3 regions of the Reinekea thalattae genome follow, and region 2 is predicted to be linked to each of the others. Evidence: predicted binding sites of a transcription regulator. Region 2 holds the regulator's gene; each other region holds the start of a gene.

Region 1 (9,873 bases), on a different contig from region 2:
AGATGTCAAAGACTTACCGATGGCGATCAGCCGATTAGGCATTACTTATTCATCTAACCTGGCTATTGGTTTGGCAATGGAGCAGATGTTCAAGGCCAATAACAAGATGGTAGAAATGCGCATGCGCGAACTCTGGCTGCTCATCACACAGGTATCTTCATGGGCATCAGTTTTGGCGATTCATACCAAGTCTATTCCGCCTGATGAAGCCATGCTGGCAGGCTTAGTCCATCGTATTGGTGCCCTACCGGTATTGACCTATGCTGAAATGAAATCAGAACTCATCGATCACAATGGCGTACTCGGTCGAGTTATTGACCGCATTCACGGCCCATTAGGGACTGCTATTTTAGAGCGCTGGGATTTTACTGAGAACCTAACTCAAGTGCCAAAGCTGTACCGAAAAATCGACCGTAAAATCGAAAAGCCGGATTACGCTGGCATCATTACACTGGCGAACCTAGTTAACGCTCGACACAAAAATATGGGCTGGGGTAATGTCGATTGGCAAACCGTACCGATGTTTAAAACTTTCGGTTTACCTGACGATAAAGAAGATATTTTGTGGGAAGAGTTGGCCGATAAAGTGAATGAGCAAAGCTCTTGGCGAATGTAAGTTTCATTTCGCCGACCATCTTTTATTTAAATGATTCAGCCTCGATGCCTTCCATTGTTAGCATAATAACTAACGCCTGCTCTTTTGATTCACCACAAAAATCAACTTCTGGCACAAATTGCGCGCAGACTTTTGGCCGCCTTGGATCTGCAAACAACTGACACCTCATTTGACGATCTAAATGAATACAGGCAACACCTGCGGGCTTGCCGTGCGGCATTCCATAAAAGGGTTTATTGATTGACGGTGCTATACAGCAAGCGCCACATTGTTCGCGACATTCCATCTTTTAGACTCTGTTTATCAGGCTGGCGTTCTCAAGGCTGATTGACTAATGGTTGGTAAAATAACCGGCTGATTGACTGGCAGCCATTATAGCCCAGTCTGGCCAAGGGGTGTTACGAGTGACAATCGTTATGCTAGATTTTGTCAAACTGGCTCGTTAAACTGCGCCGCTCACTCTGTTGGATTCGATACCCATGTTACATACAGAAACGCTCGGCAATGGCCCGGATATTATTTTTTTACACGGTTTATTTGGTGCAGGTGATAATTGGCGCACCGTCGGCCGTGCCTTAAGTGAACAGTATCGAGTCCACCTTATCGACCTCCCTAATCATGGCCGATCGGACTGGTTAGAAGAACCTGAACTTGAAAATCTCGCCAGCATTATTAATCAGTGGATTAGCGACAATAACATCCAACATTACAACCTACTCGGCCATTCGATGGGCGGTAAGGTAGCAATGCAGATGGCGCTCAATGCTCATCCTGGTGTGATGGAAAAACTGGTCGTAGTCGACATCTCACCAAAAGAGTATCCAAAACACCATCAGGCAATTTTTAAAGCGCTTCACGAGACCGACCTGTCGCAAATGAAAGATCGTAAGTCCGTCGATGATGCTATTGCGCATCTCGTTACAGATACAGGTGTTAGGCAGTTTTTATTAAAAAGCCTCTACAAAAAAGAAGGGCAACTCGCTTGGCGATTTAATTTCAAAACCCTAGAAGAGAAATATCAAGCCGTCGCCGATGCACCAACCAGCAGCCAAACCTACGACCAGCCAACGCTATTTATTAAAGGTATGAACAGCCATTATATTAGCGAACAAGACCGAGAATTAATTCTCAGTCTATTTCCAAACGCTCAAGCTAAAATTATCGAAGGTGCGGGCCATTGGCCGCATGCCGAAAAACCCGCTGCTTTCTTAAAAATATTAAGCGACTTTTTAGCACAGAGCACCTAAGCGCGCTCACGTTTAATAATTGAACGGTTAAACCTTGGCTGTCTTTTCGGCGGCCTGATGAAAACAAGTCACCAACTCGGTAATCTGCTCGGATGTCGAGTTGAACGAACAAACAAAACGCACCGCCTCTTCCTCTTCACTCAGCTGAAATGTCTCAGGCAATAAATTTGTTGGCCAGCCATAAAAAACAGCACCCATTATTCGCGCCTGTTGCGCTAATTTTTTTGGCATCACCATAAACAACTCGTTTCCTTGCACCGGCCAAATGGTTCTCAGCGATGGTAACTTAGCCAATGCTTGCTCAAGCTCTGCGGCCATCGCATTGGCATGCTGAGCCAGCTCCAGCCAGTGATTATTTTCTAACCATGCACAAAATTGAACGCCCAAAAATCGACTTTTCGAAATCAAATGTCCTGAACGTTTTCGTTGAGCAACAAAATTTTTCGCCAATTCTTTATTGAAAAACACCACCGCTTCTGCTGCTAAGGCACCGTTTTTAGTCGCGCCTAAACATAAAACATCGACTCCGGCCTTCCAACTGATGTCGGCAGGTTTACAGCCTAGCGACGCCACTGCATTAGCAAACCGAGCGCCGTCCATATGAACAGTCAAGCCATGCTGATGAGCCAATTCAGTCAGCGCTTTAATCTCATCAATCGAATAAATTTGCCCCGATTCGTTCTGTTGGGTCAACGACAGCACCCCTGGCTCAGCATTGTGAGGAGGATGAGCGGCGCCCTGCTGCAAGTGATTTGCTAGCGAAGCTGCCGACAGTTTAGCCTGTTTCGCATCTAGGCCGATAAGGCGAGCACCCTGAGTAAAAAATTCTGGAGCAGTCAATTCATCATTAATGATATGCGCTTGTCCATGACACAAAATAGTTTGCCAAGGTGATGCCATGCAGGCTAACGCTAAACAGTTTGCTGCTGTGCCGGTTGAGACAAAAAACACCTCTGCTTCTATTTCAAAAATCTGCTGAATAAGCTGCGTTGCTTTTAGGCTCCAGTCATCATCGCCATAAGCGGCGCTATTGCCCTGATTCGCTGCAACCAGCGCCTGTAAAATAACCTCTGAAGCGCCTGCCTGATTGTCACTGCCAAAATACACGTTCAATGCTCCCTTAAGTTACGGTGATCTAAGTTACTGCGGTCTAAGTTACTGTGATTAGGTTAAGAATTGCTTTAAGGGTTACTTTAAGTTGCACGGCTTTAAACTGCCACCCTAAGCCAACCTCAATCGATCACCGATTGAGCGGCACCAATTACGATCATCATCACAAATCATCGCGCATAACTGGTGCGAAGAACGTGACCTTGCATTCAAGATTTGCAACACCTAAAGCTAAAACTCTTTTAAATCAGTAGCTTAGAATAATTGGCATAGCCTTCGCTATAAAGAATTATCGCAAAGCGAATTACCCCTCGTAATTAGCTTTGCGATGAACACTGTGATTTGCGTATCGAGCATTCGCGCTCTCAGGATATTCCTGAGAGCGCTTTTTTTTGCCTGCAATATTTGAATCGCTGGCGACTTAGTTAAGAGTTTAAGTTGCTTCGAAGTGCCAACTCAAACATAGGTGCCGCGTATTGGGTAATTGCTTTCTGGTTTACGAATAAAGGCAATGCCTGCAGCCAAGCCTGCCAAATCAGGGCGTAAAAACGGCGCATTAGAAATATCCACCAGCTGTACTTGGCCATCAGCATTAATCACAAATAAACCTGGCTCGGCAAACGGCGCATCGGTTTCTGCCGCTGAGCGTGGGTTAGAAATATACAAACCTAAACTCTGCATTTGCTCAATGGTTAAGCCATACGCCACTGGGAATGTTGGTTCAATTACCTCCATGTGCGCTGCTGCTTTTTCCTGCGTATCGGAAGAGACGGCAATGACATCAACATTCTGAGCATGAAATTCAGGCAATAGTTCATTTAGCGTTTTAAGATAACCCGTACATTTTGGGCAATGCTTACCACGATAAACAACCACCAAACGCCAATCGTAAGGCTTTGTTGCCTGCGCAAGCGAAGTATGACCGCCGCCTAACAAAGCGACCTCTATATTTGGAAAAACCGCACCAGCGGCAAGTTTCTGTTGCATTACATGTCCTCGTTCAATAAATCGATGTCAGCTTCGGACAAAACAAAACCCAATAAAGTTCCTAGCTCCACTTAATGGTTGGGGGTTGATAAGCCTTAAGCTCTGTCACCAAGGTTTGGGCGTCGTTGGTTTTAATCAACATCTGTTCATAGATTGGTTTTGTAAAACCGGCGCTGACCATTTGCTCGATCATTCGAAACAACGGTTCGTAATAGTTATTGATATTAAAAAATGCGCAGGGCTTTTTATGTAACCCTAACTGCGCCCAGGTCCAAACTTCAAAAATTTCTTCCAGCGTGCCCGCCCCTCCAGGCAACGCAATGAAGGCATCAGCCATATCAGCCATCGCCGCTTTTCGCTCGTGCATATCTGCCACAACGGTAAGTTCAGTTAAGCCTTTATGTGCTAATTCTTTTTCTGCTAGGTGCTCAGGCATCACGCCATAAACATTTGCGTCACTGGCTAAAAATGCATCAGCGATGGTACCCATTAGACCAACATCGCCACCACCGTAAACTAGATCGAACCCTTGCTTGGCCAAAAATGTCCCAAGCGCCGTCGTTTGTTGCTGGTAACTCACGTCCTCACCAGAGGCCGAACCACAGTAAATAGCGACTTTCATCATTCACTCACTCTCAATGTCTGTTAATAGAATGCTCACCAAGGCTATTAAATCATTTAACTTGCGTCAGGATAACCGCTTTTGTATTGCGTTAACCAAGCTGCCACTTAGCTTCCGTGCAGACAAATACAGCCTGTACAGCGAGGCTAAATCAGCGCTTGATGGTGTAACGACTGCAAGATAAGATGCGCGTCTTTTTTGACGCGATTACAAGGAACAGCCATGCCATTCGCGGAACTCTCTGGCTTAGGTGCCGCCATCTGCTGGACGCTGTCGAGCTTGCTCGCGCCACGCATTATTGGCCGCTTTGGTACCATTCGCTTCAATACCTTTAGGATCACCATTGCCGGGGTTATTTTAGTCGCCATCTGCCTTGCCAGTAATCGCTTCGATGCCCTACTTTGGCAACACAGCAGCGCCATTATTCTTTCCGGTATTGTGGGGATTTTTCTTGGCGATACCTTTTTATTTAGCGCAGTGCATCGTTTAGGGCCAAGACGTGCGGGTGTGCTGTTCACCATGAACGCGCCAATGTCGATCTTACTAGGCTGGCTTTTTCTCAACGAACAACTTTCTTTATTGCAGCTGTTTGCATGCAGCCTAGTACTTAGCGGTGTCATCATTGCCATCCTATTTGGCAAACAGGATAACCCTCATCATTGGGAACAAACCAAAGGTCGGCTCAGCGTTGGTATTATGCTGGCGTTAGGTGGCGCACTCGGGCAAGCCGTTGGTGCTCTGCTAAGTAAGCCAGCATTACTGGCTGGTGTTGATGCCATTGCAGTTGCGACTCTAAGGGTTGCAACCGCATCTGTTGCTCTGCTCGTGGCTTATGTGCTGTTTTATCTGCCAGCTATAAAACGCCGCAAAGAGACAACACCTCGACCAGCCTTTTGGCAAATCCCACTGATCGATTACCTAGGTTTGGCTCTCATGGCGACGTTAGGTATGGTGATTGGCATGAGCCTGTTAGTTTGGGGAATAGGCAACGCTCATATCGGCATTGTCACAACCCTTTCGGCAGTGGTGCCGGTACTCGTCTTGCCAGCCTTATGGCTAACCACAGGACAGCGCCCTGCCCTTGGCGCTTGGCTTGGCGCAACTCTTTTGGTCATTGGTGCGGCGTTAATTATCTGGCACTAATGTAGGCTCGTCGGCGTAGCTATTTAGCCGACGCTCTAAGGTCATGCGGAACGAGTAAAGCTTGATCATTTCGTCGAACAGAATCACACCAAAAACCAAAAACAACGGTGCTTGCAAATACACCAGCAAAGCACAGAGTGGAATGCAGATCACCCACTGAGTTAATAGGTTGATGCGCACAATCATGTAGCTATCGCCCATCGCTCGGATCATATTGCCACAAAACATATTATTGGTTCTAAACAGCGGCAACAAAATATAGATCGGCGCGATAATCGCCAACGCCGATAAGGTTTGTGGCGATAAGTTGGGGTAAATCATCGGCATCGAGACACTCAAGAAAAAGAATCCCAATGCTATAAATAATGAAATCACCCGAGTGACAAACAACGACTGATAAACAAACGGCGGAATCGATAGATAATCCTTTTTGCCTAACGATTGACTCACCATAATGGTACTGGCCTGCGCCCAAGTATTGGCAAACATAGAACCAATTTTAATCCACGGCAGCACTAATGTGATCGCTGCATAAGAAGGCAAAGGCAGCTGGGCAAAAATCACCTGAAACAGCAATAAGCCAACCAACAAAACAATAAAGTTAGACACAATAGGTACAACTTCTTTAACGTGCTCCACCACCGCCAAACGATTCACCACACTAAAGCCACTCACAAAGCCCTGCCGTTTTTCTCGGTAAAGCCGATAAGCCAAGTAGACAAACCGAATCACGATAGCGATGACACTGCCTAAGGCGGCTCCAGCTAAGCCAAGCTTTGGCATGCCCAATAAGCCATTAATAAACACAAAGCTTGCTAACACATTGGTGGGGATTTCAATCATAAAGCCGTACATCGGAATGCGCGTTTTTTTGTTGGCGTTAAAATAAGACACCATGACGCTCGAAGCCGAAGCAAAAAGCAGCAGAATAAGCGACACCAAAATATAGGCTAACGCTTCGTCTGCCACGGCATCGTTGCCTGCAATGCGCGCAACCACAGCCGAGCCACCCGTTAATAGCGCCAACAACGCCGTACTGGAAAAACTTAAATTACAAATCCAGCCTGCGGCAACGGCCAAGCCAACTTTACGTTGGTCACCTGCACCGGCAGCCCGCGACAAGACCAACTGAGAGCCATTAGCAATAGCCGCCTGAATGCCGATAACAAAAGAAATAATCGCGCCTGCAATACCAAAGGCGGCAATCGATACTTCGCCCAGCGGCGCGATCAATAATAGGTCGATAATCGTGACTGACTGCATCAATAAAGAGTTGCATGTCATCGGCCATGCCAACGACGCATTTTGCAGAAAGCTGGTTCTGGAAAAATAGAGTTTAGGTTTTGCCATGCTCATTCTTATTGTTGTACTCAGTGGCACTTGGCGAGCGAATAAAAATACACTGCAACAGAGATTATATTGCTCATAGGCCGCAGCCAGCTGATGTTACTTTGATTATTGGTTTTACAACTTTGCTGGTTTTATCGTTTTGTTGTTTTTATATTTTTTATGCAACGACTGGCTGATTCAGCTATTAGTAAAAATCGTTATGTCTATGGATCGAAACCGCACTTCAGCGTTCAGCCAAGCATTCATTAGTTATTGCTACTCACTCGGTAATATTACCGCTAAATGAGTAATTTCACTAGTGAATACAACCGCATTACTTTTGTTAGTAACCCAACAAAAACCCACATTAACAGCAGACAATCGCCTTTTTTAAAACCAGAAAACAACCACAAGTCACCGCCGTTATTGGGCTGACAGCCTATTTGAAGCTTGGCTCAATATTCGCAATAGAGCTATAGGGAACCGTCATTCGAACAATCGGAGACAAAATATTATGGCTATTCGTCAATGTGCAATTTACGGCAAAGGTGGTATCGGTAAGTCAACCACGACGCAAAACTTAGTAGCAGCGCTGGCTGAAGCAGGCAAGAACGTCATGATTATCGGCTGCGACCCAAAAGCCGACTCAACACGTTTGATCCTACACGCAAAAGCGCAAAACTCCATTATGGAAATGGCTGCAGAAGCAGGCTCAGTTGAAGACATCGAATTAGAAGATGTACTCAAAGTCGGTTACGGCGGCGTTCGTTGTGTAGAGTCTGGTGGTCCTGAGCCAGGTGTTGGCTGTGCTGGTCGTGGTGTTATTACCGCCATTAACTTTTTAGAAGAAGAAGGTGCTTACGAAGAAGATTTAGACTTCGTTTTCTATGACGTATTAGGTGACGTTGTGTGTGGTGGTTTCGCTATGCCTATTCGTGAAAACAAAGCACAAGAAATCTACATCGTGGTATCCGGTGAAATGATGGCAATGTATGCGGCGAACAACATCTCGAAAGGGATTTGTAAGTACGCAGCAACCGGCAGCGTTCGCCTAGCTGGGCTTATTTGTAACTCACGTAAGTGTGACCGTGAAGATGAATTGATTGAAGCCTTAGCGGCAAAAATCGGTACACAGATGATTCACTTTGTGCCACGCGACAACGTTGTACAGCAGGCCGAAATTCGTCGCATGACGGTTATTGAGTACAACCCTAAATGTAACCAAGCAGACGAGTATCGTGCATTGGCGCAAAAAGTTATGGCCAACGAACTGTTTGTGGTTCCTAACCCTTGCACCATGGATGAACTCGAAGACCTATTGATGGAATTCGGCATCATGGATGTTGAAGACGAATCCATTATTGGTCAGGTTGCAGAAGAAGCAACGGCTTAATTTTCGATCAACTTAATTTAACAGGAGTCTGTTATGACAATAGACAAATCCGTCACCGATTCGTTGATCGAAGAAGTGCTTGAGGTCTATCCCGCTAAAGCGAAAAAAGACCGCACCAAGCACCTGGCATCTAACGATACGGAAGCAACTAAAAGTTGTGTTACGTCAAACCGAAAATCATTGCCTGGTGTAATGACTGCTCGTGGCTGTGCCTACGCCGGTTCTAAAGGTGTGGTTTGGGGCCCGATTAAAGACATGATTCATATTTCTCATGGACCTGTCGGTTGTGGCCAATATTCACGCGCCGGACGCCGTAACTACTATACCGGAACCACTGGTGTAAACGCCTTTGGCACCATGAACTTCACCTCGGACTTTCAAGAACGAGACATTGTTTTTGGCGGTGATAAAAAGCTGTCAACTATGATCGATGAAATTGAAACCCTATTCCCGCTAGCACAGGGCATCAGTATTCAATCGGAATGCCCAGTCGGTTTGATTGGTGATGACATCGAAGCGGTTGCAAAAACCAAAGGCAAAGAAATTGGCAAAACCATTGTGCCGGTTCGTTGTGAAGGTTTCCGTGGTGTATCGCAATCACTCGGCCATCACATTGCCAACGATACGTTGCGTGACTATGTACTCGATGGCAGCGCCGATAAAGAACAACAGCGTGAAGTTGGACCTTACGACGTAGCAATTATCGGTGACTACAACATTGGTGGTGATGCTTGGTCTTCGCGGATTTTACTCGAAGAAATTGGCCTAAACGTTGTCGCGCAATGGTCTGGGGATGGCACCCTGCCTGAGTTAGAAAATACGCCGAGCGTAAAACTCAACCTCATCCACTGCTACCGTTCGATGAACTACATTTCTCGTCATATGGAAGAGAAGTACGGCATTCCTTGGATGGAGTACAACCTCTTTGGCCCGACTAAGTGTGAAGAATCACTACGCAAAATTGCAGCATTCTTTGATGAGTCGATTCAGGCAAAAGCGGAAGAAGTTATCGCTAAATACAAAGAGCAGTGGCAGCCCATTATCGACAAATACAAACCTCGCTTGGAAGGTAAAAAAGTCATGCTTTATGTCGGTGGCCTGCGCCCTCGTCACGTGATTGGAGCCTATGAAGACTTAGGTATGGAAATTGTCGGTACCGGTTATGAATTTGCCCACAACGATGATTACGTAAAAACAGCAAACGAAGTCAAAGACGCCACCCTTATCTACGATGATGTGACTGGCTTTGAGCTTGAAAAATTTGCTGAAAAAATCAAACCCGACCTAATCGGTGCCGGTGTTAAAGAGAAGTACATCTTCCAGAAGATGGGTATTCCTTTCCGCCAAATGCACAGCTGGGATTACTCAGGTCCTTATCACGGCTTTGATGGCTTTGCTATTTTTGCCCGCGACATGGACATGACCA
Region 2 (9,873 bases):
GTGGTTAAACAGGGTTTCGATAGCCGTGAAATCGCCGCTATCGATGGCTTTATAAATTAGCGATCGATACTGGTCAAAGATTGCGTCGTTAGAACCAGAGTGCATGAAGGGTTACTGTCCTTGAGTGATATTCAGTGGCGACTATTCGTCTTCATCGAATCGATTATTAATTAACGCCGAAACCTGTTGCCAGGCTTCAATTTCGTCGCTGCCTTCTAATGTGCAAACAATTTCGGTGCCTTGGGTTGCTGCTAACATCATGATCGACATAATGCTCTTGGCGTCAGCTTGACGAGCGCCTTTACTGATGTGTATTTGGCTTTCAAACTGGCTGGCAGTATTGACCAGCTTTGCAGCCGCGCGAGCGTGTAATCCCAATTTATTAATGATGGTAATGGTTTGCTCAATCAATCGGTGTCCTGCCCTAAATCTCGGTGTCTAATCTGGATCGATGCGTAGTCTGTTTGGAAGGCTGCAAACAGCCGCTCGGCTAAATAGACTGATCGATGCTGACCGCCGGTACAGCCAATGGCTACAGTCAGATAGCTGCGCTGGTTTTTTTCGTACTCCGGTAACCAACGCTGCATGTAATTAAAAATATCTTGATACATTAAATTCACTGAGGCTTCTTTTTCTAAGAATGCCTGAATGGGTTGGTCTTTGCCGGTGAACTGGCGCAAGTTCTTATCCCAATAGGGGTTTGGCAGGCAGCGTACATCAAAGACTAAATCGGTATCTTTCGGAAGCCCGTGTTTAAAGCCGAAGCTCATAAATTGCAAGGCTAGGCCGGTCGGCTTTTCAATCAGTTGCTGCTTGATCTGCAAACGTAAGTCTTGCACCGATAGCGCACTGGTATCAATACGTAAATTACAACAGCTGGCGATAGGTCCGAGAAGTTTGGTCTCGCTCTCAATCGCTTCGGCTAAAGAGTGTGACTGATCTGTCAGTGGGTGTTTACGCCGAGTAGCACTGAAGCGCTGTAATAAAATAGAGTCGTCAGCATCTAAAAACACCACTTCCACTGCAACGGAGCTGCTGATGTTTTGCAGTATCGCCGGTAGAGTACTGATGCTGTCGGTGGAATTACGTGCATCAATACAGACCGCGGCTTTGCGGCTGTTTGGATTGCTCGACATCCAGTTGATGAGTTCCGGTAAAAGCGCTGGCGGTAGGTTATCAATACAGTTATAACCGGCGTCTTCTAGGCTGTTGAGCACGGTAGATTTGCCCGAGCCTGAACGACCGCTGATTAAGATCAAACGAAAGTCTGTCGACGTCATGTGATTGCCCAATCGGTTACTGGTGAGGTTAGTTTCCAATAAAGTGATTGTATAAGTCTAGAGGTGTTTGGCTGCTTTTAATATTAGCCAAGGCTTCAGGATTGCTAACTTGCTCGACCACACTGGCCAGCAGTTGAAGGTGATCATCGGTGGCTTCAACAGGCACCACTAAAGCGAAGATAAGGTCTACCTGCTGTTTGTCGATAGAATCAAAATCGACAGCCTCAGGTATTTTTATCAGAGCCGCAACCGGTGAGGTAAGGCCTTCTAAACGACAGTGAGGCACAGCAAAGCCAGAACCAATTCCTGTACTGCCTAATCGCTCACGCGCAATTAATTGATCAAAAAGATCGAGTTCTGAAACGCCGTCGAGCGTCGAAGATAGACGCTCGGCGATGGTTTGGAGGATGCGTTTTTTACTGGCGCCAAAACTTTCCATATAGGTTTGTTCGGCGCTCAGTATTTGACTCAGTTGAATCATTTAAGCAGTTAATTTCCCTGTTTGTGCGCAATGTTTTTTTCTTTGCGCTTAATGAGTTGCCGATCTAGTTTGTCGTTGAGTAGATCGATCGCGGCGTAGAGGTCATCGTGAACAGCATCAGCGTGTACTTGGCCTCCTTTTACGTTAATGGATGCTTCGGCCTTTTGTCTTTCTTTTTCAACACTTAGCGTTATTTGAATATTACCCATCTGGTCGAAGTGACGTTCCAATTTATCTAGTTTGCTTGAAACGTAGTTATGTAGAGATTCAGTAACTTCGACGTGGTGTCCGCTAATATTAACTTGCATAGGCTGCTCCTTTATTATTGCAGTTTTGGCAGGCTCTTAACGGGTCAGTGACCTGTTAGATGTGCCATGTAGATCGCTTACTGAGTAAGAGACCCATTCGACTAACAACTGATGCTATTAGCCGTTATACAACTGTATTTGTTAGAAGTGAGATGTCAGCGATAACTTACTGACTTCTTCGTTTAACAGGACCTACCTATAAATATTGCTGTTGCGTTAGAAAACATCAAGCGATATAGCCATTATTTTTGCATTTAAATTAAACTCTTACGTTCGTTTGACGGAGGAATGTTCATTGCTTCGCGGTATTTAGCAATGGTGCGCCGCGCCACTTGGATACCTTGCTCGCCCAGTAAGGTAGCGATTTTTGAATCGCTTAAAGGCTTACGTGGGTTTTCAGCGGCAATTAATTTTTTAATCAGTGCTCGAATCGCAGTACTTGAACATTCACCGCCAGAGTCGGTGCTGACGTGGCTACTGAAGAAATACTTCAACTCATACAGGCCACGAGGCGTATGCATGTATTTTTGTGTAGTGACACGAGAAATGGTTGATTCGTGCATGCCGACCGCTTCGGCAATGTCGTGCAACACCAGAGGTTTCATAGCTTCGTCGCCGTACTCTAAGAAGTTACGTTGATGCTCAACAATGGTGGTTGCGACCTTTAGTAAGGTTTCGTTTCGACTTTGCAAGCTCTTAATAAACCACTTGGCTTCTTGTAAGTGATCTTTTAAGTAGGTGTTGTCGGTTGAGTTATCGGCTCGCTTGACCATTGAGGCGTAAGACGAGTTGACCTTGAGTTTTGGCGCAATTTCTGGATTCAGCTCGACCAACCAACGATTGTTTTCTATATCTTTCGAGACAATAACATCCGGAATGACATATTCAGATTTACTGGATTCAACAGACGCACCTGGGTGTGGGTTAAGCGTTTGAATCAGTAAAAAGACTTCTCTAAGCTCTGCTTCTTTAATTCGCAGTTTACGCATGAGTTGTGCAAAGTCTTTGGTGCCTAATAGCTCGATATGGTTTTCAACGACTTTAATGGCAACATCACGATAAGGCGTTTCAGCAGGTAACTGCTTTAATTGAATTGCTAAACAGTCGGCCAAGTTCGCAGCACAGACACCCGGTGGATCAAACTGTTGTAAGCGGTGCAGGACGGCGTCAACTTCGTCGGTATCAAGTGGGTCTTCTTCACTGGAAAGGCCTTCTTGTAAGCCTTCAAAAATATCTTCAATACCGGTAGAAAGGTAACCCTTTTCGTCGACGCTTTCTAAGATGGCTTCGGCTATGATGCGGTCTTTATCCGACATCGGAGTGAGGTTAAGTTGCCAATTAAGATGATCGATTAATGAGTCTGTCGAGCCGTAGATGTTTTCGAGATTGTAATCATCGTCGGCAGAAGCAATACCATGACTGGTCGGCGTATGGGTATAGATATCGTCCCAAGAGCTGTCGACAGCCAGTTCGTCAGGAATGGTTTCTTGCACCGAAAGTTCTTGTGTTGATTGATCTGGTGCTTCGTTGGCTTTTTCGGCAGGTTCTGAATGGCTTTGTTCATTTGATGCGTTTTGATTGGCGACATCATTGGCGGAAGCGACTTCGTCTTCTTTTACTTCCAGCATAGGGTTGGTATCCAACGCCTGCTGGATTTCTTGTTGCAAGTCTAGTGTCGAGAGTTGCAATAATTTAATGGCCTGTTGCAGCTGAGGTGTCATGGTCAGCTGTTGGCCCATTTTTATCTGTAAAGACGTCTTCATACTGGCTTTTTACTCATTCATTGCAGGCCGTGGCCATGCCTATTTACAGTGTGAAATTATCACCTAAGTATACCTCGCGTACCGTCCTATTACTGAGCACTTCTTCAGCAGTCCCTTCAGCAATGATGTGACCATTGCCGACGATATAGGCTTTTTCACAAATGTCTAAGGTTTCTCGAACATTGTGATCGGTAATCAGTACGGCGATACCGCGTTTCTGTAAGTGGTAGATGATTTCTTTGATATCACCGACCGAAATTGGATCAACACCCGCAAAGGGTTCATCCAATAAAAGAACTTTTGGCTCAGTCGCCAGTGCACGTGCAATTTCAACTCGCCTGCGCTCACCACCTGACAGTGCCATTCCTAGGCTCTTGCGAATATGGGTGACGTTGAATTCATTTAATAGGCTTTCTAATTGTTCCTTTTGTTGTTGCTTGGTTAAGTCCTTACGTGTTTCCAATACCGATAAAATATTGTTTTCAACAGACAGCTTTCTAAAGATGGACGCGTCTTGTGGTAAATAACCAATGCCTTTTTTGGCTCGAGCATGCATAGGTAATTTTGAAATGGCTTGACCATCGATGGTCACGGTGCCTTGGTCGAGAGTCACGAGACCAACGATCATATAAAAACAGGTAGTCTTACCGGCACCATTAGGGCCGAGTAAGCCAACAATTTGAGCGGCTTCTACTTCAATGCTGACATCAACCACAACGGGGCGCTTTTTATAGCTTTTGGCTAGGTTACGAGCTTCGAGTAAGGCCATTATTCAGTGCTTCCCGGTAACAGTAATAGCTCGGCCTGTTCATCGTCCTGATTACCAGATAGCGAGCGAGCCGATTGGATCGTGACTTGGCCTGTGGCTGCCTGATATTCAATCTGTTCACCGCGTGCTTCATTACCCGACTGAGTAATGCGAGCCTCGCCAAGGGTAATGATGATGTCGGTTGCAGGAAAAAACTCAACCTGGTTGCCATTAACTTCCACCATGTCACTACCGAGCTGTGGTATATCGGTAAAGATTGCAGGGGTGCCAGTGGCTTTGATGTAGCTTAATTCGTTGGTGTCTGGGTCTGTTTCTATCACCACCTGATCGGCAAGAATCTCTAAGTTGCCTTGGGTGATAACGACATTGCCAGTCAGAATGCTGATCCCAGTGTTGATGTCAAAGCTATTGCTATCGGCTTTACCGGTGATGGGCAGCTCTCGGTCTTCGGGTAATGCCAGTGCGGTAGCGCTGAGCAGTCCGTAGCAAAGGGCCATTGCGCAGTAAAGCAAACGGCGATTACGCAATGATGTGTGAGACCTAGTTAGGCTCATAATAAAAAGTCACCTCATCGATCAGGTTGATGATTGGGTTTGCGTCACTCAAATCTGCAGTCATACCGATAGCATTGCTGCGACTATTGCCTTGGCGGATTTCAACGGGTAAATCCGTTTCTACCCACTGGCCGCTTTGCGTTGCTTTGACATAGTCGCTGACAATGCTGGTTGCAAGGCGTTCAGTCTGTTCGACCATCGTCACATCGATAAAGAATTCAACGTCGTCATTATCATACAAAACGGCGCGGTTGGCTGTAATTTTCCAGTCATTCCGGTCGTTATTTAGAATGGTGATATCCGGTTGATTTAACAGTGTTTCGCCTAACTCTTGATAAATTGCAACATCTGTTGACTCGATATAAACCAAGGCTTCGCCAGCGCTGTTATAGCGAGTCAATTTCATATCTGTCATGTAGATATTGGGTGTTTGTTCGGGTAGTTCGAAAGCGGTGTCGGTAGTGGATTCTTTATCCTTGCCTGCAAGCCACGCAAAACCAGCACCGACAACAATGGCCGTTGCTAGAAGTAGGTGATGACGTTGCAGGCGAGGCATTTAAGCAACTCCTGCTTTGAGAATGTCGTGCATGTGGACGACGCCAGCGACATGCTTGTCTTGCATCACCACCAAGGAGGTGATCTTTTTCGATTCCATGGTAAACAATGCTTGGGTGGCCAGTTGGTCAACACCTATCGTTGCTGGCGTTTTGTGCATAACGTCTTTTATGGCGGTGTTTTTAAAGTCGATATCTTTGTCGATAGCGCGTCTAAGGTCGCCGTCAGTGAATACGCCCATTAGCTTGCCTTGATCTTGAACCGTCACCATGCCAAGGCTCTTATGAGTCATTTCAAGTAAGGCATCAAATACCGAGGTTTCAGGGCTTACTACAGGTATGCGTTCGTCAGCGTGCATAATGTCGGCAACCTTTAACAGCAGTTTGCGTCCTAGGCTACCGCCCGGATGAGAAAATGCAAATTGCTCAGCAGTGAAACCGCGCATTTCGAGTAATGCTATCGCCAAGGCATCGCCCATCACTAGGGCTGCAGTGGTCGATGAAGTTGGTGCTAGGTTTAAAGGGCAGGCTTCTTGTTCAACGCCGCAATAGAGGTGAGCATCAGAGGATGTCGCCAGTGTGCTGTTTGGGTTGCCAGAAAAGCCGATCAGTTTGGCGCCTAGCCGCTTGATTAATGGCAGTAGCGCGACTAACTCGGGTACTTCACCAGAATTAGACAGTGCAATCACGACATCGTCGCCGGTAATCATGCCCATATCGCCGTGACTGGCTTCTCCTGGATGAACAAAAAATGCGGGTGTGCCAGTACTGGCAAGTGTTGCCGCTATTTTATTACTGATGTGTCCAGACTTACCCATGCCGGTAACAATAACGCGGCCTTTGCAGTTAATAACTAGATCGCAAGCCAGCTCGAATTGGTCATCGAGTTTCTGGCTCAAAGCCAAAAGTGCGTCGATTTCGAGTTTAAAGGTGCGCTGAGCAAGTTCCAGTACAGAAAGTTGGGTCATGATGTCACTGTTCGCTTATGAATATATTTGATGAGTGGGTGTTAGGTGTTTATCGCAACCGACTCGATCGCATGCAGCGACCGAGCAAGTTAAAAGATTGTCTCGGTGCTACATGGCAGCTTGATAAGCAAGGTACCCATAAGCGCCGTACATTACAACAAAAATCGTGCCAATAGGGCGGCCTAATGATTTTCCGCGTCGACCTTGAATAATTAATAGTCCAAATAGCACGGCGCTGATGCCAAGCATAAAGGCATAATCGCGGTTGAAAATCTCGGCGCTGAAGCTGTTGGGTCTAAGCAGGGCCGGCACGGCAACAACAGCCAGCAGGTTAAAGATATTGGAGCCTAAAATATTGCCAATGGCGATATCGTGGTGCTTTTTAATTGCACTCATCGCAGAGGCTGCAAGTTCAGGCAAACTGGTGCCGATTGCAATGATGGTCGCGCCGATGATGGCATCGCTAATGCCGTATTGGTTAGCAATACCGACAGCTCCCCAAACCAACGCTCGGGCACTGAAGATAAGAACGGCTAAGCCAACAATAAACCACAGAATGGCGACAGGAGTAGACATGTCATTAGGGATTTCTTCTTCAAATTCAGCATCAGGCTGCTCGGCAGTTTTGTTCTGATGGTAAATCCAAGCCAAAAACGTCACCAATGCCGCCAGTAATAAAATACCTTCATAAAAGGCCAGCGTAAGATTAAATAGCAGGATGCCGATGGCCAGTGATACCGCCATCATAATAAGGTTTTCGTTAGTGATTAAACGCTTACTGACTGGGATCGGTGCTATCAGGGCTGTCACGCCCAAGACTAAACCAATGTTGGCAATGTTTGAGCCGATGGCGTTGCCCAGTGCCATATCGATTCTATTTTCAAGTGACATTAAGGCTGCGGCGATAATCTCAGGTGCGGATGTGCCTAACGATACGATGGTGACGCCAATAATGATGTGTGGCACGCCAAAGTTATTGGCAATGGCGGCACTGCCTGCAACAAAGCGATCGGCGCTGAGCACTAAAAAAATAAGACCAACAATTATCGCAACGGAGAACATAAGCATCACAGGCTACCTTTTTTATTGTTTAGTGGGATTTCCATTATTAATGAAAGTTTAACTGTTTGTTCTGATGGAGCAGCGCATTTAACGGACTTTGCCTACTAATTGCAATAATTGTCGTCAATGCTTGGGCTTATTCGTCGCTAGGCTTCCCGATTGGTCAATAGTTGGCGTATAATCCTCGCCCTTTTTAATTAGATAGTGGAACACCTTATGACAGCTGAAGACCTAAAAGCCATGCTACAGGCAGAATTTGCCGGAGCACAAATAGACGTTATGGGTGAAGGTGCTAATTATTCAGTCAAGGTGGTATCCGATCTATTTGAATCAAAGCGCGCAGTTCAACGCCAACAGATGGTATATGCCGTGCTAAATAATGTTATTGCTTCTGGTGAAGTGCATGCAGTAACGATGGATTTAAAAACAAACGCAGAAGCAGGTTGAGGAACATTCATTGGATAAGCTTTTAATTACCGGTGGCGCAACGCTGTCGGGCGAGATTCGCATTTCAGGTGCTAAAAACGCCGCGCTACCTATTTTAGCATCGTCATTGTTGACTAAAGAGCCGGTTGTATACAGTAACTTACCGCATTTGAACGATATCACCACCATGATCAGCCTGTTGGGATCAATGGGCGTGTCAGTGGTGTTAAACGAAGATATGAGTGTTGAAATCAGCACTGAAACCATTAAAGAGTTGACGGCACCTTACGATCTGGTCAGCACCATGCGTGCCTCGATTGTTGTGTTGGGGCCATTGTTGGCTCACTTTGGTCAGGCGCGAGTTTCTTTGCCTGGCGGCTGTGCTATCGGCAGTCGTCCGGTGGATCTACACATTAAAGGCATGGAAGCACTTGGCGCAACAGTTGAAGTTGAAGATGGCTACATTAATGCAAGCTGTGAAGGTGGCTTAAAGGGCGCGCATATCTTCTTCGATAAAGTTACTGTGCTGGGTACAGAGAATGTCATGATGGCGGCAACATTAGCTAAAGGTACGACGGTTTTAGAGAATGCCGCTAAAGAACCAGAAGTTGTTGACTTAGCCAACTGCTTGATTGCCATGGGTGCCAAAATATCTGGTGCCGGTACCGACACCATTACTATTGAAGGTGTTGAATCGTTACACGGCTGTCATCACCGCGTTATTCCAGACCGTATCGAAGCGGGTACTTATCTTGTCGCCGGTGCTATTGCTGGTGGCCGTGTGCGCATTAAAGAAGTAATCCCTGAGCATCTGGATGCAGTGATTATGAAGCTAAAAGAGGCTGGCGCTCAGTTGAGTCAGGGTGATGATTGGATTGAAATCGACATGAACGATTGCACCTTGAAAGCGGTTGATATTCGTACGGCACCTTACCCAGCGTTTCCGACCGATATGCAGGCGCAATTTACTCTGTTGAATGCTGTTGCCGAAGGCACAGGAACGGTTGAAGAAACCGTCTTTGAAAACCGCTTTATGCACATCAATGAGCTAGAGCGCATGGGCGCAAAAGCCAAAATTAAGGGCAATACCGTTGTCATTAAAGGCCTGACAGGTCAGAAAGGCTTGAAGGGCGCACGTGTTATGGCCACTGATTTACGGGCTTCGGCTTGTCTTGTTTTGGCAGGTTTAGTCGCCAGCGGCGAAACATTGGTCGACCGTATTTACCATCTAGATCGCGGTTACGAATGCATCGAAGAAAAAATGGCCGCCTTGGGCGCGACCATTCAGCGTGTTTCTGGCTAATTTTTGTTGGCCGCATTAGGCGTTCTTAGTAACGTTTTATTGCGGCCAGTTTCTTCGAATAGCTCAAGTTGAGTCCTGTTTTTTATTACTATTCGCGATCTATAGAGAATCGATATGCAAGCCAATTCGCAAACCATCACCATTGCTCTGTCTAAGGGGCGTCCGTTAAAAGAAACATTGCCGCTCTTTGCGGCAGTCGGTATCGAGCCTTTAGAAGATGTTCATACGTCACGCAAACTGATTTTCGAAACGACGCAGCCTAATGTGCGTATGATTATTATTCGATCAGCGGATGTACCGACCTATGTTCAGTATGGCGTTGCCGATTTAGGTGTCACCGGTAAAGATGTTCTGTTGGAGCACGGTGCAGAAGATATGTATGAGCTGCTCGATCTTGGGGTGTCT
Region 3 (9,873 bases), on a different contig from region 2:
ACCGCCAATGCAGAAATTCACTTTGGTAAAGACCTGTGGCATTTCCGCTCTTTAGTGTTCACCAACAAACCAGACTTTATGATTGGCAACTCTTACGCCAAGTTCATTCAGGCGGACACCAAAGCCAAAGGCGATGAATTTGAAGTGCCATTGATTCGCTTAGGTTTCCCTATTTTTGACCGCCACCATCTACATCGCAACACCACTCTTTGTTACGAAGGTGCCATGATGATGTTAACAACGCTGGTCAATGCGGTATTAGAAAAACTCGATACCGACGCCATGCTGCTGGGTAAAACAGACTTGTCATTCGACTTGGTCCGTTAATCGTTCGGCACTGATCGATGAGAGAGAGGCTCACTCTCTCTCTCATCTTTACCGAAGACACACTAAGGAATCCTCATGCCAAATGTCATGATTCGAAAAGAAGCCGAGAGCGGTAACCTAACGCTATACATCGCAAAAAAAGATTTAGAAGAAACCGTCACCGCCATTGAATTTAACGAAGCCGATCGTTGGGGCGGAGAATTCGAACTGGCCGATGGCAGTCGTTATTACATTGAACCCCTGTCTGAGCAACCCAAGTTGCCGATCACTCTGCGGGCGCGACGAGCTTAACGACACAATAATCGCAACTTCTTATAGGAGGGCATTTAATGACTCAAACCATTCAAAATTCGCTAGCCTTACGTCTTGGCCTTGCTGCTAAAGCGCTGCCTCAACTTTCGTTACAGACTTTTGTTAACAGCCTAATCGCAGAAGTTGGCGAGCCTTTGAGTGAAAAAAAGTTACGCACCTTTAGTCCAAAAAACTTTTACCACTTTGTCTCTGGTATTAATGCAGAGATTGAGCGCAGCCAATCCAATCATGCGTTTGCGGTGCTAACCAGCGAGTCATTATCGGCCATGCAAGCTCCCACCATTGACGATACCACGCCATTAAGCGGGCCAGTATTACGTATAGCCGTCACCTCAAATAATGACCAAATGATCGACGGACATTTTGGTTCGTGCTTACGAATTTTAGTTTATGAAGCAAACGCCGAGCACTTTCGGCTCAGTGAAGTTAGAGCGGTAGACACTCAAGAAAGCGGTATGAACCGAACCGATTACATCACCGGTTTACTGCACGACTGCCAAATTTTAACCACCTTATCGATCGGCGGCCCTGCGGCGGCAAAAGTCACTAACGCTGATGTCCACCCAATTAAACAATCAACGCCTGTCGCTGCCGAAGAATTTTTAAACCGTATCTGCCAAATGTTGGCAGGCTCACCACCACCCTGGATTAAAAAAATACTCGACGCCCAAAGCGAAAATAGATCAACCGCTAAATAGATGAAAAAAGCGCTAACCGCGACGACTGAAAGGAAAACACTATGCAAGCTGAAGCTATTGTGACTCAAACGCTCACCAGCGACGCCATCAACGATATTGTTAACCAACTCAATGAGTATGGCGCAAATGATGAAAGTCTGCGCCAACTGAAACAAGACTGGCCGCAATTCCGTTTTATTTTATGCAGCGAAGATGACATGGGCGCAAAAGAACCCTACATGGAAACCGACTCGGTTCAACTGCACCTAATCGCTGCCAGTCTAGGCTGCGCCAGCCTGACTCGCGAGCCAGAAAATGCTGTTGGTTTAGTCATCGCAGTCATTGAACCTGAAGATTAAGAAACCGAAAGATTAAACACACCTGAAAGTTAAATGAATCAAATAGCTAGTTTGATTCTGCTCAGGCTGAGCATAGGCATGTTTAGTTATCAATTCCTCCGTTTGCCACTGACCATCGACAGCATTGTGATACTAACGCAGCAATGATGCAGTGGCCTTTTTATTCATCTTCTTTTTATTATTCACTTTCTTTTTAGCCATACCTCTATATCCAGCACTAAGCCGCTATCACCTTGCCGCAACACAGCACCAACAAAAGTATCCCATTGTCGCATACCCAACAATAAACAACCCTTAAATATCAATGACTTAGATATGGCAGGCAGTTTGCAGTTCAGATAATTGACTGTCCTTTATGTGAGTAAACCGCGATGAAGCAAAGTGAAATAAGAGAATTAATGGACGAACCCGCCTGTGATCATAACAGTGGCGAAAAATCGGGTTGCGCACGGCCTACTCCTGGGAATACCGCAGGCGGTTGCAGCTTTGATGGTGCGCAAATTTCATTACTGCCGATCGCCAATGTCGCTCACATCGTACACGGCCCTATCGCTTGCGCTGGCAACAGCTGGAACAATCGCGGTACTCGTGCACACGGCGAAAATTTGTTTCGCCACGGCTTTACTACCGATCTGAACGAACAGGATGTCATTATGGGGCGAGCCGAAAAACGGCTTTTGCATTCCATCAAACAAGTCATTGAGCAATACAATCCACCAGCAGTTTTTGTTTATTTAACCTGTGTCCCTGCGTTGGAAGGTAACGATGTCGAAGCGATCTGCACCTTGGCGAGTGAAACCTGGCACCGCCCTGTTATCTGTATCGACGCGGCCGGTTTTTATGGCAGTAAAAATCTTGGTAATCGAATTGCCGGTGAAGTTATGGTCGAAAAAGTGGTCGGCACCGGCGAGCCTCCTGCCAAACCTGCAATGCTGCATCGCCCTGAACAACGCGTTCACGACATTGTACTGATTGGCGAATACAACATCGCCGGTGAGTATTGGCACGTTGCGCCACTGTTTGCCGAACTTGGCTACCGCTTGCTTTGCTGTTTAGCAGGCGATACACAATTTCACGAAATCCAAACCATGCATCGTGCCGATGCCGCCATGGTGGTGTGCTCACGAGCGCAAATCAATGTTGCTCGCAAGCTTAATGAAGGCTGGAATATTCCGTGGTTCGAAGGCAGCTTTTATGGCATTGAAGACACCAGCAACGCGCTGCGTCAATTTGCGACACTGATGCACGATGACACCCTAAGCGAGCAAACAGAACAACTTATCGAACGCGAAGAAACCAGCATTCGCCAACAACTTCAGCCTTACAAAGAACGGCTACAAGGTAAAAAGGCGCTGCTTTATACCGGCGGTGTTAAATCATGGTCGGTGGTCAGCGCACTAACCGAGCTGGGCATTGAAGTCATTGCAACTGGCACTAAAAAATCAACCGAAGCCGACAAGGCTCGCATCAAAAGTTTAATGGGTGATGACGCTCACATGCTCGAAAACGGTGGCGCAACCAACTTGCTCAACGTAGCGCGCAGTAACAACGCTGACATTCTTATTGCTGGCGGGCGCAACATGTATACCGCTGTAAAAGCCAAATTGCCGTTCCTAGATATTAACCAAGAGCGTCACCACGCCTATGCCGGTTATCGGGGCATGTTGACCTTAGCGCAAGAGCTGTGCCGGACGTTAGAAAGCCCAGTCTGGTCGTTAGCGAAAAAGAGCCCACCTTGGCAAGCCGCTGCACTGAACAGTTCACTGAAAAAAACATCTGATATAGGAGCGCGCTAGCATGAGCCAACTAACTCGCAATAAGAGCCCCTTAACGGATCGACCACTCAAAACCAGCCAAGCAACCGGTGCTAGCTTAGCTAGCATGGGCATTGCTAACTGTATTCCGTTGATGCACGGCTCCCAAGGTTGCGGCGCCTTTGCCAAGGTGTTTTTAATTCAACATTTTCGTGAACCGATGCCGATTCAAAACACCGCGGTTGACCAAATCGCAGCCGTCATGGGGGCTGACGATAACGTTATCGAGGCTCTCGCCTTACTGTGTGAAAAACACCAGCCAGAGGCCATTACCCTGATGTCTACCGGATTAACCGAACTGCAAGGCTGCGACTTAGAGCGTAACGTGCAAGAGTTTTATCAACGCTATCCTGACTTTAAAGAAACTAAGGTCATACCGGTTTCAACACCTGATTTCATTGGCTCATTGCAATCTGGCTTTTCCGAAACTGTCGATGCCTATGTCAAAGAACTCAATAAATCAGCTACGCGAGATGAAGTGATCGACAAACAAATTAATGTGCTTTGCAGCAGCGCCATGACCTGTGCCGATATTGAACTGGTTAAAGACTATGTCGAAAGCTTTGGGCTAAGCGGTATTTTTGTACCCGATCTTGCAACCTCGCTCGACGGCCACCTAGAAACCGAAGACTACAGCGCAACCAGTACCGGCGGTTGTAGTATTGCCGACATTGCCAGCATGCATAAAAGTGCCGCCACCTTTGTCATCGGCGAAAGCCTGTTTAAAACCGGCACTTGGCTAGAACACAACTTTGCCATTCCCTGCTTTAAATTTGGCCACCTAATGGGGCTTGATGCGACCGATGCGTTTATCGAGCAACTGAGTTTAGTCGCTAACAGAGAGGTACCACCGCGCCTTTATCGCGCACGTCAGCGCTTGCAAGATAGCCTGCTGGATACTCACTTCGTACTTTCTTCTAGCCATGCAGCGGCAGCGTTAGAGTCGGATTTACTACTCGGCTTCGATGCGCTACTGCATGAAGCAGGTTTAAAGCTGACGATCGGTGTTACTGCGACGGCCAGCGCGTTACTGCAATCGAGCTTTGCAGAACAGATTATCGTTGGTGACCATTCCGATTTAGACAGCACCATCGAACAATGCCAACTGATTATTGGCAACAGCCACTGCGCCGAGTTTTTTGAACAACAACGGCCTGTGCTGCGTGCCGGCTTGCCTAGCCACGACCGCTTTGGTAGCAACCAGCAATTACAAATGGGTTATCAGGGTGCTTGCTCGCTGCTCAACCAACTGGGCAACCTGTTGCTGGCCAGCCATCAACCTGAAGTAGCGGCATTTTACAGCCCTTACCGCTTTGGGCCAGAACAGGTGACGCTGAACGAGCCGGAAAACTGCCGCTATATCGCAACCCAGCGCGCCTAATAGAATGATGAGGTAATCCATGGAAATACAGCAACCCGACCGAGCTTTGCAACTGGTTCAGCCGATTGATGAGTCCAGTATTTCTGCCAAAGTTGCAATGGCGACTAGCGATCGTTTAACTGTCGACGAACATTTTGGCACCGCTAGCCACTTTTTAATTTTTGCTTTGCTTGATCAACAGTGGCAACTACAAAAAATTATTGAATACGGCGCAACACAAAGAAAGCATGACCAAAACAAACTGCTTTCTAGGATCGAATCGTTAGCCGATTGCAACGCCGTTTATGCCAATGCTATCGGTCCATCGGCAGTAAAAAAATTATTGAAGCTGCAAGTACAGCCAGTCATCGTCGCCGAGAAAAGTCCGATAAAATCCTTACTCACACAATTAATCAGCGATGAAAAAAACGGTCAAGCCCCTTGGTTAAAACCAAACCTCAGCAAAACCGCCAACGTTAAAGCTCAACCATTGACACGAGAAAAGATGCTCGACCTACTCGATGAAGAGTGGGATTAAAAGTTAAACCCTTAATAGAAATAGAAAATTAAGAATTAAGAATTAAAAGTTAATAGTTAAGAGCTTAAGGTTAAAAAGTTAAAACTTGCAGTTAAGGAACCCTGATGGCAACGATCAAAGCACGAATAAATGCACAGAGCGCCAACCAGATTGAACTCACCGCCACTCGTTCTGGCGGCTGTGCTAACTGCGCACAAAAACAAGGCTGCGCAATTTTATGGCAACCCATGGAACCGAAACAGGCCATTCAACTGCCACGCAACGAACACCTTCAAGCGAATCAAAATACACCAACAGACGTTGAACAAAGTTGCGATAATATTGGTAACGAAGTAAACCTACACTGCGAAGATCAAGCCTTGCTGCGATACATCGCACTGTTATTTTTACCGACACTATCGTTGCTACTGAGCGCAACGCTGATCACCGATGTACTCACCCCAAACAGCGGTATTTTTTATCGCCTAATTTTTAATGGCCTAATACCGCTGGCTCTAGGCTTTAGCATTAGCCGCCATTACCTTGCAAAGCACACACATAAACTCTTGGCTGCAACAACCATACAACCGCATTAGCTAACAACAATGGATTAAAAAATAAAAATAACGGCAACAAAAAAAGAGCGTTCTATCAAAGAACGCCCTTTTGCTACTAGCCAGTTTTTTATCAGCTAACTTACTTGCAAACCAAACAGTGCAGTAGCTTAAGCTTGATCTAAACGGATGTGACCATTTTTAAGGTCATCGCGTTGAATGCCTTTGCCGTCGTTCAAGCCATTGAAGTGTCGTAGCAAACCCGCCAAGGCGTGAATAGAAGCAATTAAATCGCCTGTGTGCGCCGACTCTGATGCGGTGTGCATATTACGAATAGGATATCCGACAGTAATTGCAGCGCTGTCCACTGCAGCCAATACGCCAGCCATACCATCGGTACCCATATCGCGGCCCGAGAAATCCAACTGATATGGAATCTCTTGCGCGTTACAAACTTTTTCTAATGCTTGTACCAAATATTCAGAAACAACTGAGCCTCGACCAATGGTAAAACCTGCACCCATTTTTAACGGGTTCATGTTGCGACTACCAATACCTGGCGCAGCTTCATAATCGTGATTAACATCGGTTGCGATCAGTACGTCTGGCTTGAGCTCGCCAACCAATTGTGTTGAACCAAAGCGGCCAATCTCTTCATGCGTAGCAATGGTGTACAAAACGCGGACGTTTTCTAACGACTCTTTCGCCAATAGACGCGCCACTTCGATCACCGAAAAACAGCCTAAGCCGTTATCTAAGTAAGCGCCGTAAAACGTATCTGGGCTGACGCCCGGTTTAATCGGACGGTCTAAAATAATTGGGTCACCCGCGCGTAAACCTAACGCTTCGACCTGTGCTTGGCGGTCTTCACCATGCGTATGCAATTCTAGATAAATTTGCTCAGCCTTAATGCCTTGGTCGCCAGCACGTTGCGCTGGTGTTGAAAAATGAATCGCGCCAAGAGCTTCTACCGTTGCGCCTTCGATCACTTTATAGGCACCGACCTTATCTGGGTCGTGACAAAAAACTTTAACTTCATGACCAATCAGTGTTGTTGGTAAAAACGAGTCGGTATTAATCCAGACCTTACCGTCTTTATCAATTTTACGAACCTGCATACGGATTTTATCGGCATGGCCGACAATCATCACGCTAACCAGATCGTCACGACCTGGGTGAGAGTCGAATACTAAGCCAGCATTGGCTTTAAACTGATGTACAGCCCAGCCCTTAGGCATAAAGCTTTCGAATTCTGGTTTAATCACACCGTAGCTCATTGCGGCTTCAAAACTCACTGGAGAAGGCGCTGCCAATACTTTTTTCATTAGCTCGAACTGGCTTTCAGGCATTGGCTGTTGCCAAGGCTGATCTTGCTTGCTGTCTTTATCTAGACTCATGTGTACATCTCTTTATATTTTTAACGGATTCTTGGGTGAAGGCTCCGACCAATAGGTAATTGGGTTGGCCAATTGACCTGCAGTATAAGCATTTTAAAGACGGGCATAAATGCCCTTTACTGAATACTAAAGCTATTGGGTTATCAATCATCTCTTTACTGAGCCTAGCCATAAAAAATGCCGAGCTAAGCTCGGCATTATAAGAAATATAAAAACGCTTAAAACAGTAACAGGCTTAACTGGCCGCCAATGACATATAATGCTCTATTAACGATTTTTGATCCTCTTCTGAGAATATTTTAATCGGTATTTTACGTACTACGGCTTTATCGCCCTGAGCAACCGTTAATATTAATAACTTAGGTGTTTCTTTCACACCAGTAATACTGCTGTCTTTAATAAACCAACGAGCACCTACCGGGGCTATTTTAATTTCACTATGGGAGTCATATAGCCTTACTACTTCCAATCGGCCCCTTAATAGACCGAGAGCTATAATCAAAATACCAAAACCCAGACTCGTCGCCTCAACAAAAAACCCTATAACAACAAACCCCAAGCCGATAATCATCGAGCTAGTAAGGTGCGACTTTGCATACAAATATACTTTTTTCGGCTCTATCGCTTTTTTTGCATCATTCATTCTCAAGACTCTCCAGAAAGGCTTCTTTTTCATACTTATCTATTTTATTTCGCATGGCAATCATACCAAGCAGACCGACAGGCACAAAAAACGCAAAACCAACCATAGCGATATAGGCCCATAGTTTGTTCTGAGTTTTTGGGTATAAAAACCCCGCTAATGACAGCAGAATCCCCAAATGAAGAAAAATGATTAAGCCTATATATTCAACACCGTAACCAAACTCAAAACACAATAGCACGAGTAATTCAACAACCAACGCCGTATAGTACATGGCCCCCATAAATACCTCTCCTTGTTAGTGAGGATATTATAAGTAGCCTCTCTATGGATAAATGTGAACTACGTTAAAACACACCCGATAACAGCGGTTCATTTTAAGCAACCCATGATTTCCGATAGCAACGATTGCATTGCCGCCGAAAAACGATCATTTTTTAACCACCACCTATCGATTTTATATTTGTCACCTGACAAAAGGCTTTACTGATCATGACTCAATCGCTTTATTTAGAGCCTTCACTGGTCTTTTTGGTTATAAAATTACAGCTTTATTGACCCTACTCTTTAGTAGGATGGGCCCTTTATTGTATTATCTGCGCGTTTTTAGTTAATCATCAATCAACAATAACCCATCAACCGAGGCCTTAAATGTCTAATGACAAGTCTTTTGACGCGATAAAAAAGATCAAGCTCGAAAACGATAAGTCTGCCGGTAACCTTTTGGATGTTATGCCAGTTAAGGTACAACAAACCGAAGTCGACCTGTCTTTCCTAGATAACCTAAGCACTGCGCACCCTCGCCTTTTGGTACAGAACAAAGACCTTGAGGATTTCCGCGCGGCGGTTAAAAAAGACCCATCGCACTGTAAGTTCGATGCGTTTATGAGCAATTCGACCAATAAGTTTTTAGATACTGAGCCTTACGACGAGCCAGAAGCTTACCCAGAAGAAACGGTTGGCAAGGCTTCGTTGTGGCGTCCTTACTGGCGTAAAATGTACGTTCAGTGCCAAATGGCGTTTAACGCGACTCGCAACCTGTCTATTGCTGGTATTTTGCTAGACGATGCTGAAATTATTGCTAAGGCTAAAGCTTGGACATTAAAGCTTGCCTCTTACGACCCTGAAGGTGTGACCTCTCGTGCCTATAACGATGAGGCGGCGTTCCGTGTAATTGCTGCTATGGCTTGGGGTTACGACTGGCTATACGAGCACCTAAACGATGCTGAGCGCAAAACAATCAAAGACGCATTGGTTGTTCGTTTAGAAGAGATCATGCACCACCTAGAAGTCACCGTTGACTTACTGGCTAACCCGCTTAACAGCCATGGCGTACGCTCTATTTCTTCGGCGGTTGTGCCTACCTGTATTGCACTTTACAACGAGTACCCGAAAGCTCGTCAATACATGGAATACTCTATTGAATACTACGCGGTGCATTACCCACCTTGGGGCGGTACCGATGGCGCTTGGGCGGAAGGTCCAGATTACTGGAACACCCAAATGGCGTTTTTAGGTGAAGCCTTCGACCTGATCAAAAGCTACACCAGCATTAACATGTTTAATAAAGAGTTTTACAAAAACACTGGCGACTTCCCGCTTTACTGCATGCCGGTTCACTCTAAACGTGCGAGCTTCTGTGACCAATCTTCTATTGGTGACTTCCCTGGTTTAAAACTGGCGTACAACATTAAGCATTACGCCGGTGTTAATAATAAGCCAGAATACATTTGGTACTACAACCAATTGAAAAACCGCGATACCGAAGCACACACCAAGTTCTACAACTACGGTTGGTGGGATTTTGGTTACGACGATTTGCGTTTTGATTATCTATGGAACGACATGGCCGAAGTTGCACCTTCAGACGAGCCATTATTGAAAGTGTTCCCAATTACCGGTTGGGCGGCGTT

What was found. Region 2 encodes sigma-54, which starts transcription at its own class of promoters, with help from an activator protein. Its sites were predicted from a motif close to TGGCACNNNNNTTGCTNT; they were not measured.
Region 1: the regulator sigma-54 is predicted to act here: its motif matches at 7,506-7,523, upstream of nifH (nitrogenase iron protein).
Region 3: the regulator sigma-54 is predicted to act here: its motif matches at 1,992-2,009, upstream of nifE (nitrogenase iron-molybdenum cofactor biosynthesis protein NifE).

Annotation. Positions count from the first base shown of each region.
Region 1 is NZ_VKAD01000001.1:66,848-76,720, reverse strand. It holds gene FME95_RS00360 (HDOD domain-containing protein) at 1-616, shown strand, start outside; gene FME95_RS00355 (YkgJ family cysteine cluster protein) at 639-902, opposite strand; gene FME95_RS00350 (alpha/beta fold hydrolase) at 1,096-1,863, shown strand; gene FME95_RS00345 (threonine aldolase family protein) at 1,891-2,970, opposite strand; gene FME95_RS00340 (peroxiredoxin-like family protein) at 3,430-3,960, opposite strand; gene FME95_RS00335 (LOG family protein) at 4,022-4,585, opposite strand; gene FME95_RS00330 (DMT family transporter) at 4,805-5,725, shown strand; gene FME95_RS00325 (MATE family efflux transporter) at 5,708-7,075, opposite strand; gene nifH (nitrogenase iron protein) at 7,569-8,447, shown strand; gene nifD (nitrogenase molybdenum-iron protein alpha chain) at 8,481-9,873, shown strand, end outside.
Region 2 is NZ_VKAD01000002.1:400,306-410,178, forward strand. It holds gene mgtE (magnesium transporter) at 1-105, opposite strand, end outside; gene FME95_RS12210 (HPr family phosphocarrier protein) at 142-411, opposite strand; gene rapZ (RNase adapter RapZ) at 408-1,280, opposite strand; gene FME95_RS12220 (PTS sugar transporter subunit IIA) at 1,309-1,761, opposite strand; gene hpf (ribosome hibernation-promoting factor, HPF/YfiA family) at 1,770-2,069, opposite strand; gene FME95_RS12230 (RNA polymerase factor sigma-54) at 2,324-3,832, opposite strand; gene lptB (LPS export ABC transporter ATP-binding protein) at 3,876-4,601, opposite strand; gene lptA (lipopolysaccharide transport periplasmic protein LptA) at 4,601-5,155, opposite strand; gene lptC (LPS export ABC transporter periplasmic protein LptC) at 5,142-5,711, opposite strand; gene FME95_RS12250 (KpsF/GutQ family sugar-phosphate isomerase) at 5,712-6,677, opposite strand; gene FME95_RS12255 (calcium/sodium antiporter) at 6,786-7,745, opposite strand; gene FME95_RS12260 (BolA family protein) at 7,956-8,186, shown strand; gene murA (UDP-N-acetylglucosamine 1-carboxyvinyltransferase) at 8,197-9,468, shown strand; gene hisG (ATP phosphoribosyltransferase) at 9,583-9,873, shown strand, end outside.
Region 3 is NZ_VKAD01000001.1:55,549-65,421, reverse strand. It holds gene nifK (nitrogenase molybdenum-iron protein subunit beta) at 1-327, shown strand, start outside; gene nifT (putative nitrogen fixation protein NifT) at 403-618, shown strand; gene FME95_RS00300 (NifB/NifX family molybdenum-iron cluster-binding protein) at 657-1,337, shown strand; gene FME95_RS00295 (hypothetical protein) at 1,379-1,675, shown strand; gene nifE (nitrogenase iron-molybdenum cofactor biosynthesis protein NifE) at 2,047-3,471, shown strand; gene nifN (nitrogenase iron-molybdenum cofactor biosynthesis protein NifN) at 3,473-4,870, shown strand; gene FME95_RS00280 (NifB/NifX family molybdenum-iron cluster-binding protein) at 4,890-5,387, shown strand; gene FME95_RS00275 (SoxR reducing system RseC family protein) at 5,492-5,962, shown strand; gene FME95_RS00270 (M20/M25/M40 family metallo-hydrolase) at 6,091-7,317, opposite strand; gene FME95_RS00265 (hypothetical protein) at 7,553-7,960, opposite strand; gene FME95_RS00260 (hypothetical protein) at 7,953-8,243, opposite strand; gene FME95_RS00255 (DUF4962 domain-containing protein) at 8,612-9,873, shown strand, end outside.